4 regions of the Colwellia sp. MB02u-14 genome follow, and region 4 is predicted to be linked to each of the others. Evidence: predicted binding sites of a transcription regulator. Region 4 holds the regulator's gene; each other region holds the start of a gene.
What was found. The regulator sigma-54, encoded in region 4, starts transcription at its own class of promoters, with help from an activator protein. The targets are predictions, from matches to a motif close to GTTGGCACGNNNNTNGNNT.

Region 1 (4,212 bases), on a different contig from region 4:
GACGAAAAACATACCTTTTTTGGCCAACATCAACAAAATAGTAATGCTTGGCTTAGAGTAAAAGCCCAGTTTTAAATGACGCCACCGCTTAAGACCCGATTTCGTCAGTATCAATCTGACAATAACTTACAGTTTTTCAGCATATCCTAACGATTCGATCACTGAAACTTACGAGCATTCAGAAGAAAATAGCTTCAAATATTTTGCTGAGCTTATTATGAAAAAAATTATTATTTTCATCTGTTTTAACCTACTTTTTTCTTTCAATAGTTACGGTAAAAAATCAAATGACTTTATTATTTATCTTCATCATGATGCAAACGACAGCGACTATTACTCAAGTATTGGCACCGAAGTTGTTCATCGTACACTTAATAGCTACTTAGGATTTTCAGTCACCAGCTCGCTCGGTTATGCTCAGATTACTGATAAAACCAATTATCAACATAGTTTTATCTCATGGGAAGGAGGGATGAAATTTGGTTATTTTTCTGACGTTAGTCTTTATGTAGAATTTGGTGTTGATCTCCTTGAACTTGCCTTTAATGACCGGAGTGATGACAATAACTGGCATCACAAGAATAGATATAACACCGATTTCGAAAATAATAATTTTGACCCAGCTTACAGTGACAATGATATAGATGGTTATGTCGGTATCGGGAGTTCATTTATGATTGAACGATTAAAAGTGACAGGCTTTGTTCGTTTTCGTGAAATAAGTGGTTATAACTGGCAAGCAGCAAACAATACTTTTAGTGGAATTGAATTAGCTGTCGTTTTCTAATGAAATTAACCGGGATTATTTGCTTGTTTCTTTCTGCTGCGGCAAAATAGTGGTAATAGAAATTTACGATTAATAGAGAAAAAAATGAGCGGAAATTCAGCAGCAAAAAATCAAATAAAGCAAATGCTAACCATGCAAAACGCGATGAACGCTCGCGTAAGTGAGACATGGCAGGAAAATGGTTATGAATGGTATCGCGCCATTTGGGTTGAGTGTGCTGAAATGTTAGACCATCACGGTTGGAAATGGTGGAAACATCAAGAGATTGATATTGCTCAAGTACAATTAGAGTTAGTTGATATTTTTCATTTTGGCTTAAGTCTTCGCTTAATGACGGGCGCAACGGTTGAAAGTATCACTGATACCTTAGCAACTGAATTAACGCAAAGTTCTAATGAAAAAGATTTTAAAATCGCTTTAGAAAACTTAGCATCTGCCGCAGTAACTGATAAAAGTTTTGATGCTATTGCCTTAGCTGATTGTATGCGCCTGATGAACATGGATCTTGATGAATTATTTCGTCAATACGTTGGCAAAAATACACTAAACTTCTTCCGCCAAGATCATGGTTATAAAGAAGGTACATACATCAAGATTTGGCATGGTGAAGAAGACAACGAAGTATTAGCCAAATTAGTTAATACATTAGATGCAGGCGCGAGTGATTTTCAACAACAACTTTATGCCGCTCTTGAAGCAAAGTATCCTTCATAAGACTTAGCTATAAACCTAAAAAAGGCCGTAGATAAGTATTATCTTCGGTCTTTTTATTATTGCTCCTCCCCTCATGGTAAAACAATCTACGAAATTAAGAACTGTGGCACAAATACTGCTTATTCAACTGTTATTAAGAGTACCGTCAAGAATTTGAACCGCAGGAGCAGTCTATGGAATTAATTCTATTTGCCATGATCAGCCTAATTGTTATTGTTGCTTTATTAGCTAGCCGCTTGAATGACAATAGTTTTCCTTTTCCCTTTGATAAAAAGCAAAGTCTTTTTACGCCAGCAGAGAAAAATTTTCAGAATTTGTTAGAACAAGCGCTTGGCGGAAAGTACCGTATTGTTAACCGTGTTAAACTGGCTGACATTGTCACTATTCGTCATGGTGTTTCAAGCAGAGCAAGCCAAACAGCGGTAGCCAATGCAAACAGTAAATACTTAGACTTTGCTATCTGTGACCGTGAAACGATGAAACTGTGTGGTGTTATCGATTTAGTTGATACGCAAGGTAAGGGCTATAAAATTAAAAAAGACTGGTTTGTCAGTGGCGCATTAGAATCGTCTTCAATTCCTCATATTCGCATAAAAGTTAAAACTAATTATACTGTCGACGAAATCCGCGCTTGTATTTACAGCCGACTGTTAGGTAATAGACCACCTGAGCCCAAAATTAAAGGAAAAATCATTCCTGCTCCTATGCTTAAGCCTCGTCCTAACAAAAATAGAGAAACCGTTGGTGCATTGTCGCCAATAGCAGCTCGAGCACAATTAGGCGCATCAGCAAGTAACGCCATGTCTCAGCATATTTCAGCACCACAAGTTGCGGCATTACCCCACTAGTAAATAAGTAGCATTGCCCATTCATTGAGTCAATGCGTTACTTTCATCTTTTAGATCAACATATCTTAATGTACAAATTATAACCATCTTCTCAATTGAAATATGATAACCTTGCCAAACCATCAACGAGCGTCTATTTTATGACATTATCATCATGATAAAATTAATTGCTTTTTTTACTATTATCCCTCTTTTTCTTGGCTGCAGTAACCAATTACAATTACCAGATTCAAAGTCAGGCTTCCTAAGCAGTTATGACTTATTTAAACCAAACCCGCGTATGGATAATTCTTGGGTAAGGGCTGAAGAAAATGTTAGCCTCAAAACTCTACAAAATTATAAAAAAATTGCTATCGCACCGATAGAACTGTGGTTGGAATCAAATAAGCCTTCTTATATTAAGGATGAAAATAAGCAAAAAGCATTGAACGCTTATTTCGAACAGCTACTAAAAGAAAAAATCGGTGATGAATATCAAATAGTCCCACCGGGGACAAAAAATTCGTTATTAATTCGACTCGCTTTAACCAACCTCGAAGAGAGTTCACCGGAATTTGAAGTTTTAGATGTATTACCTTTTCGTATTGTTATAAATGCGGGTGAAGGTGCATACCGGTTAGCCACTAATCAAAAGGCTGTTATTGGTGAAGCTGGTTTTGAAGCTGAATTTGTTGATACTAACTCCAATGATACGTTAATTGCTATTATTATGAACAGTAAAAGTGACGAAATGAATGTTGATGATAACCCTAATAATATTGACAGTATCAAAGTAATTATAAATGGTTGGGTGGAACAATTAGCCATCACATTAAATGAGGAAAACCTTAATTAATTGTTTGGGTTCAGCTAAATAAAAATTTTAAAGCTAATTTAATATTACTTTGAGGTATAATTTTACAATACTCATTTATTTACCAAAAAGATAATTATATGAAAGCTGGAATAATTGGCGCAATGGAGCCAGAAGTTGCTATTTTAAAAGCAAAATTAACAAATTCGACAACAACAGAACATGCAGGCTATACCTTTTATCAAGGCCAACTTAATGGCAGTGACGTTGTTATAGTACAATCAGGTATTGGTAAAGTCGCTGCCGCATTAGCTACCGCCATTTTAATTGATAAATTCCAACCTGATTACATCGTTAATACCGGTTCTGCTGGTGGCTTCGAGCAATCATTAAAAGTGGGCGACATTGTTATTAGTACAGAAGTTCGATATCACGATGTTGATGTAACCGCATTTGGCTATGAAATAGGTCAGTTACCTGGAAACCCTGCCGCTTACATTCCTCACCCAATACTTGTTAGTGCAGCGCAAGCAGGCGTTGCCAAGCTTGAGAATATACAAACATTACTTGGCTTAATCACAACGGGTGATACTTTTATGACCGCCGATGAAGATATTGCTAAAGCGCGTGCTAATTTCCCGAGCATGGCCGCAGTTGAAATGGAAGGTGCCGCAATAGCGCATACTTGTCATCAATTTAATATACCTTTTGTCGTGATTCGATCTATGTCTGATATTGCAGGTAAGGAGTCTCCTACCTCATTTGAAGCTTATTTAGAAACAGCCTCCGTGAACTCATCTCAATTAGTTGAGAATATGCTGAAGGCATTACAGGGTAAACAGTTAAATTAATAACTCTATTAACACGAAGTTAAAAACTAAATATGACTGCTAATAATCTAACAAACTTAATTGAGATAAGCCCTTTCGCCTATTCAGTTGTCATGCTTTATGGTGTGATTTTGATTAAGTATTTTACCCATTATTTAGCCAGTCATGAACCTTTACGGTTTTTCCGTTTTTTTTGTGATCAGTTAGCTAAAAAGGTCAATAAAACTAAAAACAGTGCTC
Region 2 (4,212 bases), on a different contig from region 4:
GAATATAACGTTCGTTATGATCACTGCCACTTAATCTGAGAATCTCAGGCAAGTGACAGTCGTATATTTCAATAGTTTGCAGATTGTTTGAATTTGTTGACTGCCAATTAAGTTGAGAATTGTTCACACTACTGCCTTATAGTTTGAGATTTATTACATTATGAGATCGCATACATTACACAAACAAAAGTATGCTAAGAAGAATAAGCAATATCTAGTTATTTTTGTTGTGGTTATTACTACCATAGGAGCGCATTAGGGGGATAAGTTTATATAAATTTAGTATTTAAGAAGTAAATTCTTGCCAGGTTATACAGATTATATGAACCTAGCTAAAGGTTTTATACTTTATTTTGATAGCCAACTAATCCACTATTGCAGACGCTTTACTACCTCTTTACTATTTTTTTAGTAAAGAGGTAGTAATAGGTCATACAGAAGCATTGCACCTTAGAGACCATGAGTACGTGCAAAAAATGCACGTACTCAGAGTCACTATGACTTTACTTAATCTAACCGTCGCAAAACCACCATTGCTATCAGTCAATTTTGAATTATTAACGATCACTCTGTGCGCTAAGCAGACAATGGCATTAAATTATTTTACCATATATTTTCTAATGGATATTACTGAGAAGTCTCCAGAGTAAGCTGTTATATATTTAGGCAAGGCAATGAGATATTAAATTATTATTCCTGTCGCATTCATATGTACATTATTGTATATATTATCTGTCTTGTGAACATTCAATCTTCAGTAATAAAGAAGTAAACCAAGTCTGGGAAAAAAAAAAGTAAGTGTCGTCGAATACGACGAGGCTATAGAAGAAATTGAGTTGACTACAATTAAGGTGCATTGGCCAAGGCCTATAATGCATTATTATTTAGACATTATTAAACCAGTTAATGTTGACTTACCCCCTTCAGGCGATAATTTGCTATTTGATGGTCAGTAGCATCTAGCAAGATGCTTAGTCGGCTTTAGGACTTGAATTCAATCAAGTGTACCGTCACATCAGTGTGAATTTAGCTTTTAGTTTTAGCTGCATCGACTTCTTGTTTTGCTTCAGGGGGGAGCACATCTTTAATATGCCCATTTTCTGCTTCTAAATACCCAACTGAAATAGCTGAGATACTTACGATCAATATAGAGTTAACAATAAAAACTAAAAGCGTTTTAATTGTTAACTGGATAAGTCCTTTATCGTAAACAGCTTTAGCACTCAATGTAGTAAAAAGTAATGCTAATGGGGGAATTAAGTAAACTGAGGGCAATTCAACGTCAAAAAGTATTAAGAAATTAGCTAGTAATAATAACATTATCGCAAAGATGACAATGACCGAGTAAATATTGACAACAAAGAATACGTTCTTAATAAGCCTTGCTTTGAGGCTATAAATTTTAACTGAAATAATGGTTAATGGTATCGTTAAAAACGTTGTTAACTTTATAATTTGATTTATTTGCTCTTGAGTAATAGCATGACTATTTCCTTCGTTCATTCCTTTTATAAAGCCATTTAAAAAGCTCTGTTCATGTTGGCCGCCCTCAAAACCAAGAAAAATGAGAGTGGAATATAAGATGGTGAGTACTATGTACAATCGAACAGGATGGACGTAGCGTTGTTGCTTTCCATTGATCCAATCTAAGGTTAAACGCCCAGGTTTAAATAATGCTTTAAGAGTATTGAGTAACTTGGCATCAACACTGACAAAGTCATCCCATAAGGCTAATATAAAATTATTAAAAGAAGGCTGGCAATCCTTTATCTTTTGACCACACACTGAGCAATATTTATCATTTATTGGTGTATCGCAATTGCTACAGAGTTTTAAATCAACATTACTCATAAGTTAGTTATTGGGTTAAAAAAGAAAGCATTATGCACACATTTAGCTTTACGTTAAAGAGATCTTAAACCTTATTCTCTATTTTTTTCATTCCAAATATAATATTCATAGTTACTTTCATCATGGCATGTTTCGATGATTTAGAACTTATTGTTGAATTCGGTTAACATTGTTTTTTACTTTAGGTGAGAGAGCGTTTCAAATAATACAAGTAAATAGCTATACCAATGTACTCAAATGGAAAAATTACAGTTGGTTTTTGCTTCTTCGTCACTTATTTAAACCAACCTATATTTACTGCTTAGCACTGAGTTATTAATACAAAATTTAATTCGAATTCAATGTTATTTCATCAGGGCTAACGTCGGCTTTGTGGCATTAGTGAATATTGTCCCCACTCAATCCATTTAATATCCAACAATATCACTAGTGAAGTATGTACCTATGTATTCATGGATGTTTTGAGTTGAAGTACTCTTGACAAAATTTCGAATTAAATTGGAAACCACATATGATCCTACTTACAAATAAGTATCTACAGTTACTTATTTGTAGTCTCTATATACAGATTTATATAGGGTTTTAGCTTCTGCTTGCTCTTTGAACCTCAACAAAATTCTCAGGTTGCCGTGAATTCTCAACTTAAGTGGCGGTGATCATTACCTCATGCACCAATTACAGTCATTCGCAATATTTTATGCACCACAGAAGTGCTTAATAACAGTTTTTATTTTAACTTTTATTTTAACATACTGAATTTTATTGTTTTTAGTGCTTGGCATAACATTTGTATTGTTATGTACAAATCACAAATAAGGCTAAACAAAATGAAGATGGTTAACGCAATAATAAAACCTTTCAAACTGGACGATGTCAGAGAAGCTATTTCTGAAATTGGTGTCGAAGGATTAACCGTAAGTGAAGTAAAAGGCTTTGGACGACAAAAAGGTCATACCGAATTGTATCGTGGTGCAGAGTATCAAGTTGATTTTTTACCAAAAGTGAAGCTTGAAATTGCAGTGAACGACGACGTTGTTGAACGCTTAGTGAAAGCAATTACAGAATCTGCTCATACGGGTAAAATAGGCGATGGTAAAATATTTGTTTATGACTTACAGCAAGCTGTACGTATTCGTACTGGTGAGCAAGATGTTGAAGCTATTTAAGGGGTAAATCATGGAACAAAACATTTTTCAGTTACAGTATGCAATGGACACTTTCTATTTCTTAGTCTGTGGTGCCCTCGTTATGTGGATGGCAGCAGGTTTCTCTATGTTAGAGGCGGGTTTAGTTCGAGCGAAAAATACCACAGAAATTTTGACTAAGAACGTTGCGCTTTATGCAATTGCTTGCATGATGTATTTAGCGTGTGGTTATGAAATTATGTACGGTGGTGGGTTCTTCTTGTCGGGCATCGAAACGGTTGATGCTGATGCAGTATTAAAAGAATTTGCTGGTCGTGAAGATGGTTTTAATGGCGGCGCTATTTATTCAAAAGCGTCTGACTTTTTCTTTCAAGTTGTTTTTGTAGCGACGGCCATGTCGATTGTTTCAGGTGCCGTTGCTGAGCGTATGAAATTGTGGGCATTCCTTGCTTTCACCGTTGCTCTAACAGCAGTAATCTACCCACTTGAAGGTAGCTGGACTTGGGGCGGTAATGCTGTATTTGGTTTATACACTTTAGGTGACTTAGGTTTCTCTGATTTCGCAGGCTCAGGTATTGTGCATATGGCCGGCGCATCAGCAGCACTCGCTGGCGTATTATTACTCGGTGCACGTAAAGGTAAATATGGTCCTGACGGTCGTGTAAATGCTATTCCTGGAGCTAACTTGCCAATGGCCACATTAGGTACGTTTATTTTATGGATGGGCTGGTTTGGTTTTAACGGTGGTTCAGTATTAAAACTTGCAGATATTAACAGTTCACATTCTGTTGCTATGGTTTTCTTAAACACCAATGCTGCAGCCGCAGGTGGTGCAATAGCTGCATTGATTTTTGCTAAAATCTTATTTAAGAAAGCAGATTTAACCATGACATTAAATGGTGCGTTAGCGGGCTTAGTTGCGATTACGGCAGAACCTTCAACGCCTACTGCGCTACAATCTACACTCTTTGGCATGATCGCTGGTGTATTGGTGGTGCTATCGGTTATTGGATTAGATAAGTTGAAAATAGATGATCCAGTAGGTGCTATCTCAGTTCATGGTGTTGTTGGTTTCTTTGGTTTACTACTTGTTCCTCTTACAAACCCAGCCTCAACCTTTAGCGGACAATTAATCGGCGCAGCAACAATATTTGTCTGGGTATTTAGTGCAAGTTTTGTTGTCTGGTATGTGCTTAAAAAGGTCATGGGTATTCGT
Region 3 (4,212 bases), 340 kb from region 4:
TGCAAAGGCGCATCAAGGTGATGTGCGTTTAGTGAGTAAGCCAGGAGAGGGTGCACACTTTTGTATTCACTTGCCTATTTTAGAAACAAACCATGTTAATGGGGAGAACACTAATGGATCAGAGTAAAATATTAGTGGTTGAAGATGATGCGGGACTACGCGAAGCACTCATTGATACCTTGAAATTATCAGGTTATCAGTGTATTGAAGCTGATTCAGGTGAAGTGGCTTTACTTATTCTCAAAGAACAAAGTGTTGATCTTGTGGTGAGTGACGTACAAATGGGTGGGATGTCAGGTTTAACTTTACTTAACAGTATCAAGAGAAAATGGCCAAATTTACCCGTGCTCATTATGACAGCATACGGCACGATTCATGATGCAGTACAAGCGATGCGTGATGGCGCTTGTAATTATATGGCGAAACCTTTTGCTCCTGAAGTTTTGTTAAACATGGTTAATCAATATGTGCCATTAAACGTGACGAAACGTCATGAGCCCGTGGTGGCTGATGCACGCAGCATTGAATTATTAGTGTTGGCTAAAAAAGTGGCGACTACAGATGCTTCCGTTATGGTGCTTGGCCCAAGCGGTTCAGGTAAAGAAGTACTCGCGCAATATGTTCATTATAATTCAAACCGAAGTGACAAGCCTTTTGTTGCTATAAATTGTGCCGCAATTCCTGAGAATATGCTTGAAGCGACTTTATTTGGTTATGAAAAAGGGGCTTTTACTGGCGCCATTCAAGCATGCCCAGGTAAGTTTGAACAAGCGCAGGGTGGTACTATCTTATTAGATGAAATCACTGAAATGGATCTTGGCTTACAAGCAAAAATTTTACGGGTGTTGCAAGAGCGAGAAGTTGAACGTTTAGGGGGGCGTAAAACGATTAAGCTTGATGTTCGTATTATAGCAACCAGTAACCGTGATTTACATGCTGCGGTTAAAGACGGAATATTTCGTGAAGATTTATATTACCGTTTAAATGTTTTTCCATTAACGTGGTTACCATTGAAAAAACGTAGAGATGATATTGTACCTTTAGCTAAGCATTTAATTACCCAAGCATCGGTTGCTAATGGTCTTGTTATCCCAGAACTTACTGCTTCAGCTAGAAATAAACTGGCCAGTTATGATTGGCCGGGTAATGTCCGAGAATTAGACAATGTTATTCAAAGAGCTATTATTTTACACAGTGACCATCTTATTGATGCGGGTGATCTATTAATTGAAAATTTTGATAGTGAAATTGTTACTGAGATACCGTTAGAAAATAATAATGAAGATAAACTAGGCAATGAACTAAAACTACAAGAGCATCAAATTATTCTTGATACGCTGACCGCCTGTCAAGGTAGCCGAAAAGATGTTGCTGAACGATTAGGGATCAGCCCAAGAACACTGCGTTATAAAATAGCCAGAATGCGTGATTCAGGTATTCAAATACCCGCATAAAATAACGACAACGGTTAAAAATTCCCTTATAAACCCAACTTTTTTATTAAAATGTTGGGTTTACTGCTATCAGCCCCTTTAAATAACCACTTCTTCCATAATTATAATACTGGCACCATGCTTGCAATATCTGGTTATATCGTGAACTAAGCCGTTATTTTTAGGGTTAGTAGCAAAAAATTGACACAGGTGAGTAGACCATGAATATCGATACCAATTCTTTATATGCACAAATGCAAAGTATGTCGCTTGGAAACTCATCAGCACAAGGTGTCTCATTTGAAAAAATGGGTAATGACCTCGCAATGGGAGATAACGCTTCTCCGGTTGTCAATAAATCTGCAAGTAGCTTTGGCGATATGCTTAAAGATGCTGTGAATAATGTTAATGATATTCAAAAAGATTCAGGTGCTAAGCGTACTGCTTTTGAAATGGGCGACAGAAGCGTTACCCTCGCTGATACCATGGTTGCTTCTGCTAAGGCGGGTATTGCCTTTGACGCTACCGTACAAGTACGTAATAAGTTTGTAGAAGCATACAAAGAAATAATGAATATGCCTGTTTAATGAGTCTTTTGTATTAAAAAAACAGACCTATTTCATCATAAAAATTAAGTGGTAGTGGAGAGAGTAAGTGGCTGATACTGATAATAACTCAATGATTGCTGCAGACGGTGGCACGGGGCTAATGGCAAGCGACGGTTCCGAAAACATGGCTGATGAACAAAAGTCAGGCTTTGCCTCTGCAATGGGTAATGTTGATTTGTTACGCCAAATTACCTTAATTATGGCGCTGGCAATATGTTTAGCCATTGCTGTCTTTGTTATTATGTGGGCAAATCAAGCGGAATACCGATTTCTTGCTAAGCAGCCGACTGAGCAACTAATCAAAACAATGGATTTTCTCGACGCAAACCAAGTGGAATACCGTCAAGAAAATAACACTATTTCAGTACCCAGTGATCAATATCAAGACATCAAAATTTTATTAGCGCGAGAAGGTTTATCAGATGAGCCCTCAGCAGGTAGTGAAATTATTATGCAAGATATGGGCTTTGGTGTTAGTCAGCGACTTGAAACAGAACGCCTTAAGTTTTCTCGTGAACAACAACTTGCTCGGACCATTGAAGAATTACAAGCTATTTCTAGAGCAAAAGTATTATTGGCGATACCGCGGGAAAATATTTTTGCAAAACGCACCCGAAGCGCATCGGGTACCGTTGTCTTAACGCTACGCAAAGGTCGTTTATTATCAGAAGAAGAAGTTGATTCTGTTGTCGATATTATTGCTTCTGCGGTCCAGGGTATGGAACCCAATAGAGTAACCGTTACAGATCAAAATGGTCGCTTACTTAATTCAGGCTCACAAACTTCAGTCTCTTCTCGTTCACGCAAAGAATTTGAAATGGAGAAAAAAAGAGAGAATGAGTACTTAAACAAAATTGACAGTATATTAATTCCAGTTGTTGGATTAGGAAATTACACTGCCCAAGTTAATGTCACTATGGACTTCACCTCAAGTGAAGAAATGCAGCGTCGTTATAATTCCGATTTACCTGCACTGCGCAGTGAGATGAAAATTGAAGACAACACTATTGGTGGTTTATTAGGGGGAATTCCTGGTGCGCTGAGTAATCAACCACCACTTGATTCAAATATTCCAGAGAACGCCAACGGGGGGGCGCAACAAAAATCAATGCCTGGCCGCAGACATAGCGAATCAACCAAAAACTATGAGCTCGACGAAGCAATAAGCCATACTAAACAACAAGCAGGTGTTGTTCGCCGAATCAGTGTTTCTGTCGCACTTGATTATTTATCAGTGCCAGGAGCAGAAGGTGCGACTACACAATCGCCAAGAAGTGTGGAAGAAATGTCAAACATTCGCCGCTTATTACAAGGCAGTATTGGCTTTAACTTACAACGTGGTGATGTTTTAGAGGTGGTTACTTTACCCTTTTCTCGTGAAATTATTGAGCCAGCGCCAAAAGTACCTTTTTATGAAAATACCACCATATTGAAGTTTTTCAAATTAGGTATGGGCGCACTGGTTATTATTGTATTGATATTAGTTGTTGTTAAACCTATGCTCAAACGTCTAATTAATCCAGACCAAACTCCTGACGACTACGGTGATAAATCACTTGATAGTCATATTGATTTGGGTGATGAAACCATGGATATGCTAACATCAGAGTTTGATGCAGCGGCAGTAGGGTTTGCTCCTGATGGGAGTTTACAATTACCAGACCTACATCGTGATGAAGATATACTAAAAGCTGTTCGAGCGCTTGTTGCTAACGAGCCTGAACTTTCCTCTCAAGTAGTTAAAAGTTGGTTGAACGAAGATGAGTGATGAAATGCAAGAGCTAAGCGCTGCACCTAAAGGGTTTGACGTTGACAAACTTGATGGCGCAGAGAAAGCTGCGATATTATTACTCAGTTTATCTGAAGAAGATGCCGCGCAAATATTAAAACATTTAGAACCTAAACAGGTTCAACAAGTGGGCATGGTCATGGCCGCGATGGAAGACTTCACGCAAGAGAAAATTACCGCTGTTCATAAACTTTTTATTCATGAAATACAAAACTTTAGTACAATTGGTTTCCAAAGTGAAGAGTTCGTTCGAAAAGCGTTAACAGCGGCATTAGGTGAAGACAAAGCCGGTAATTTAATTGATCAAATTGTTATGGGTGGCGGTGCAAAAGGTTTAGACTCGTTGAAGTGGATGGACTCAAAACAAGTAGCGAACATTATT
Region 4 (4,212 bases):
ACCCAAGGTTCATTAATTATTCGTGCCGACTTGGTTCAAGTGCTAACGCAATCAGGTAGCGAAGAAAAAACCTATATTGCGAAAGGGAAACCAGCAACATTTGAACAAACGTTAACCGATGGTACTCTGCTTAATTTGCAAGCAGATGAAATACGATACGAGCCTGGAAACAATTTAGTGATCATTTCAGGAAATGCATTATTACAACAAGAAGACAGTGAAGTCAGTGGTAGTAAAATCACTTACAATATTGATACTCAGTATGTAAATGCTGAGAGTAAAACTAATGAACGAACGAAGACAATTTTTCAGCCTAAAGAAAAAGTACAAGCGAAAAAAAATGACACTAATACTCTGGAAAAAGGTAACTTATGAGTACGAGCACGCTAATGGCGAAAGGTCTTGCTAAGGCTTATAAAGGCAGAAAAGTTGTTAAGAATGTCAGTATGCAAGTCTCAGCAGGACAAATAGTGGGTTTACTCGGCCCTAATGGCGCAGGAAAAACCACCTCTTTCTATATGATTGTTGGTTTGGTTGAAAGTGATAGTGGCGATATTATTCTCAATGATGAAAACCTCACGTTAGCACCTATGCATGAACGCGCAAGAAAAGGGATAGGGTACTTGCCACAAGAAGCCTCTATCTTTCGAAAACTGAGTGTTTACGATAATATTATGGCCATTTTGCAAACACGAAAAGAATTATCTAATGCAGAACGTGAAGAAAAGCTAGAACATTTAGTTGAAGAATTTAACATAGGTCATATTAAAGATAATTTAGGCATGAGCTTATCAGGTGGTGAACGTCGCCGAGTAGAGATTGCTCGAGCTTTAGCCGCAGAGCCCAAATTTATTTTATTAGATGAACCTTTTGCGGGTGTTGACCCAATTTCAGTAGGTGATATCAAAAAAATTATTCTACACTTAAAAGAACGTGGTATTGGTGTTTTGATCACCGACCATAATGTAAGAGAAACCCTTGATGTGTGTGAACATGCTTATATTGTTAGTCATGGTGAACTTATTGCAGAAGGTAATGCAGATCAAATTCTTGCAAATCAACATGTAAGAGATGTATACCTTGGTGAACAATTCACGCTATAGTAGCTAATAAGTTAATAATATTTTCGTATATCGACAATATTCAATTAAAAATAATAGGAAGTTAATGACCTAAATGCGCCCTACTCTACAACTCCGCATAGGACAACAATTAACCATGACGCCTCAATTGCAGCAAGCAATCAAATTGCTGCAATTGTCAACGTTAGAGCTTCAGCAAGAAATTCAAGAGGCCTTAGAAAATAATCCATTACTAGAAATGGATGAATCGTCAAACAATGCTGAAGATAAAAGTACTGACAATCTTGAAGAAGCTCACACAGCTGGTGCAGGTGATATTAAAGAGAAAGCCGTTTCTGATGGCAGCGAAGACTCTACACCCACCATCGATGAGATCACCACCACTGAAGCAATGGATAAAAATGATATCCCTGAAGAATTAAACATGGATACGACCTGGGATGACAACTACACCGCAGGTGCAGCGAGTTCTAATTCGGGACCCGCTTCAGAAGATTATACTTACCAAGGCGAAACTCAAGATTCTATTCAAGACCACTTACGCTGGCAAATGGAATTAAGCCCTTTCACCGAAACCGACCGTGCTATAGCTACCGCAATCATAGATGCCGTTGACGATGCTGGCTATTTGACCGTTTCCAGTGAAGACATTCTAGACAGTGTTGCCATTGAAGGTGTTGAACTTGATGAAATAGAGGTGGTACTAAAACGTATTAACCTCTTTGACCCTGTTGGCGTTGCTGCACGTTCTATTTCAGAATGTTTAATTATTCAACTTAACCAATTTGACCCCGCAACGCCGTGGTTAGCAGAAAGTAAGTTGGTGTTACGTGACCATATTAATCTGCTGGGTAGCCGAGATTATCGTACGTTAATGCGTAAAACTCGACTAAAAGAAGAGCAACTTCGCGAAGTCGTCCGCCTGATTCAATCACTTGATCCTAGACCTGGCGACAGTGTTATCAAAAGTGATGATCAATACGTTATTCCTGATGTTTCTGTTGAAAAGAAAAATGGGCGTTGGGTTGTTGAACTAAATCCTGATACAGCACCAAAGCTGTCTGTCAATCAGCAATATGCTTCGATGTCTCGTTCGATGAAGTCAACGGCAGACACACAGTTTATTCGCTCAAATTTACAAGAAGCTAAATGGTTTATTAAAAGTTTAGAAAGTCGTAACGATACCTTATTGAAAGTGTCAAACTGTATTGTTCAACGACAAATTGGTTTTTTCGAACATGGTAATGAAGCCATGCGTCCTATGGTTCTAAATGATATTGCCGAAGCTGTCGATATGCATGAATCAACCATTTCTCGGGTAACAACACAAAAGTATATGCATACGCCACGAGGAATTTTTGAACTGAAATTTTTCTTTTCAAGTCATGTAGGGACAGAAAGTGGTGGCGAATGTTCATCAACCGCTATTCGTGCATTAATCAAAAAATTTGTCGCGGCTGAAATACCCGCAAAGCCATTAAGTGATAGTAAAATGGCTGACTTATTAGCCACTCAAGGAATAAATGTTGCTCGGCGTACTATTGCAAAATATCGCGAGTCACTTTCTATTCCCCCTTCTAACCAACGAAAAAGTTTACTTTAACGAAAAGATGAGGAATTAAGCTTATGCAAATTAATCTTTCTGGTCACCATGTTGAAATTACCGAAGCTTTACGAGAAAATGTCAATATAAAAATGGCAAAGTTGACCCGACATTTTGACCATATCAATAATGTTCATGTTGTTCTCACCGTTGAGAAATCAAACCAAATTGCAGAAGCGACGATTCATCTTAGTGGCACTGATTTACATGCTAAAGCTGAAAATCCAGATATGTACGCCTCTATTGACAGTCTTGTTGATAAACTTGATCGGCAAATATTAAAGTACAAAGGCAAAACGAATCAGCATTAATGCTGTTTTTTATCTTTTCTCTAATCAAAGAATGTAAGTAGTGTAATGAAGTTGCAAGATATCCTAACCCTTGACTGCACACTCTGTGCCGTTAAGGGGACTAGCAAAAAAAAACTCCTTGAAATAATTAGCGCCACTGCGGCAAAAAAAATTGAGAACCTTGATACACATCAGCTATTTGAAAGTTTAATGGCGCGTGAAAAAGTGGGTTCTACCGGCATCGGTAACGGTATAGCTATCCCTCATGGGCGTTTGTCAAATACCTCACAAGTCATTGCCGTTTTACTGACCAGTGAACAAGCGGTGGAATTTGACTCTATAGATAATCGCGGGGTAGATATTATTATTGCGCTGTTTGTGCCCGAAGAGAACTGCCAACAACATTTAGAAACGCTACAAAGTATTGCACAAGTATTTAGTACCAAACAAATCGCAAAACAAGTAAGAAAGTGTCAAAATTCGCAAGAGCTTTTTAATTTAATAAAGCAAGCTGCACGTTAATAAATACAATAAAAAGTCAGGAAAATTCAAATGAAACTCATGATAGTCAGTGGTCGTTCAGGGTCAGGTAAAAGTGTTGCATTGCGTGTGCTCGAAGATTTAGGCTACTACTGCGTAGATAATATTCCTGTTAACTTGTTGCCTGCGTTAGCCCATACCGTCATCAATGACTATGATAAAGTAGCCGTTAGTTTAGATGTCCGTAATTTGCCCAATGACCCTAATGATGTCTCAGAAATATTAGATTATCTACCTAAAACAGTAAAGCTCGATATACTTTATTTAGACGCCGATGATTCTGATCTTATTCGCCGTTTTAGTGAAACGCGTCGTTTACATCCGTTAATAAAACAAAATATTCCACTCGACCAAGCGATTTCTTTAGAGAAAAAACTGCTTGAACCTATTTCTACACGTGCGGGATTGTATATAAATACCAGCCAGTTATCACCTCATCAATTATCTGACTTAGTGCGCGAGCGAATTTTGGGTAAAACGTCTGCCTCAATGGTTGTGGTATTTGAATCTTTTGGCTTTAAGCATGGTGTACCTCAAGATGCAGACTATGTATTTGATGCCCGCTTTCTTCCTAACCCTTTTTGGGAAAAAGACTTAAAAGGTTTTACTGGCTTAGACCAACCTGTTCAAGACTTCCTTGCGAGCCAGCCGATAGTCACTAAATTTATCTGGCAAATTAACAGTTTTATGATGACGT

Region 1: H4J52_RS02730 (DUF2726 domain-containing protein) is a predicted target of sigma-54. The motif match lies at 1,604-1,622, and genes of this name have one in related genera.
Region 2: H4J52_RS03560 (P-II family nitrogen regulator) is a predicted target of sigma-54. The motif match lies at 2,626-2,644, and genes of this name have one in related genera.
Region 3: fliE (flagellar hook-basal body complex protein FliE) is a predicted target of sigma-54. The motif match lies at 1,563-1,581, and genes of this name have one in related genera.

What each region holds. Positions count from the first base shown of each region.
Region 1 covers NZ_JACGUX010000007.1:46,587-50,798, reverse strand. Annotated here, with positions in the region: gene H4J52_RS02745 (hypothetical protein) at 1-75, shown strand, start outside; gene H4J52_RS02740 (hypothetical protein) at 218-787, shown strand; gene H4J52_RS02735 (dUTP diphosphatase) at 872-1,501, shown strand; gene H4J52_RS02730 (DUF2726 domain-containing protein) at 1,675-2,349, shown strand; gene H4J52_RS02725 (DUF3313 domain-containing protein) at 2,504-3,184, shown strand; gene mtnN (5'-methylthioadenosine/S-adenosylhomocysteine nucleosidase) at 3,283-3,993, shown strand; gene H4J52_RS02715 (cobalamin biosynthesis protein) at 4,026-4,212, shown strand, end outside.
Region 2 covers NZ_JACGUX010000047.1:89,579-93,790, forward strand. Annotated here, with positions in the region: gene H4J52_RS03545 (hypothetical protein) at 1-127, opposite strand, end outside; gene H4J52_RS03555 (DUF3667 domain-containing protein) at 1,027-1,851, opposite strand; gene H4J52_RS03560 (P-II family nitrogen regulator) at 2,679-3,017, shown strand; gene H4J52_RS03565 (ammonium transporter) at 3,028-4,212, shown strand, end outside.
Region 3 covers NZ_JACGUX010000079.1:102,451-106,662, reverse strand. Annotated here, with positions in the region: gene H4J52_RS10815 (PAS domain-containing sensor histidine kinase) at 1-127, shown strand, start outside; gene H4J52_RS10810 (sigma-54 dependent transcriptional regulator) at 114-1,454, shown strand; gene fliE (flagellar hook-basal body complex protein FliE) at 1,655-2,020, shown strand; gene fliF (flagellar basal-body MS-ring/collar protein FliF) at 2,088-3,809, shown strand; gene fliG (flagellar motor switch protein FliG) at 3,802-4,212, shown strand, end outside.
Region 4 covers NZ_JACGUX010000079.1:441,723-445,934, forward strand. Annotated here, with positions in the region: gene lptA (lipopolysaccharide transport periplasmic protein LptA) at 1-375, shown strand, start outside; gene lptB (LPS export ABC transporter ATP-binding protein) at 372-1,103, shown strand; gene H4J52_RS12355 (RNA polymerase factor sigma-54) at 1,177-2,685, shown strand; gene hpf (ribosome hibernation promoting factor) at 2,709-2,996, shown strand; gene ptsN (PTS IIA-like nitrogen regulatory protein PtsN) at 3,042-3,497, shown strand; gene rapZ (RNase adapter RapZ) at 3,528-4,212, shown strand, end outside.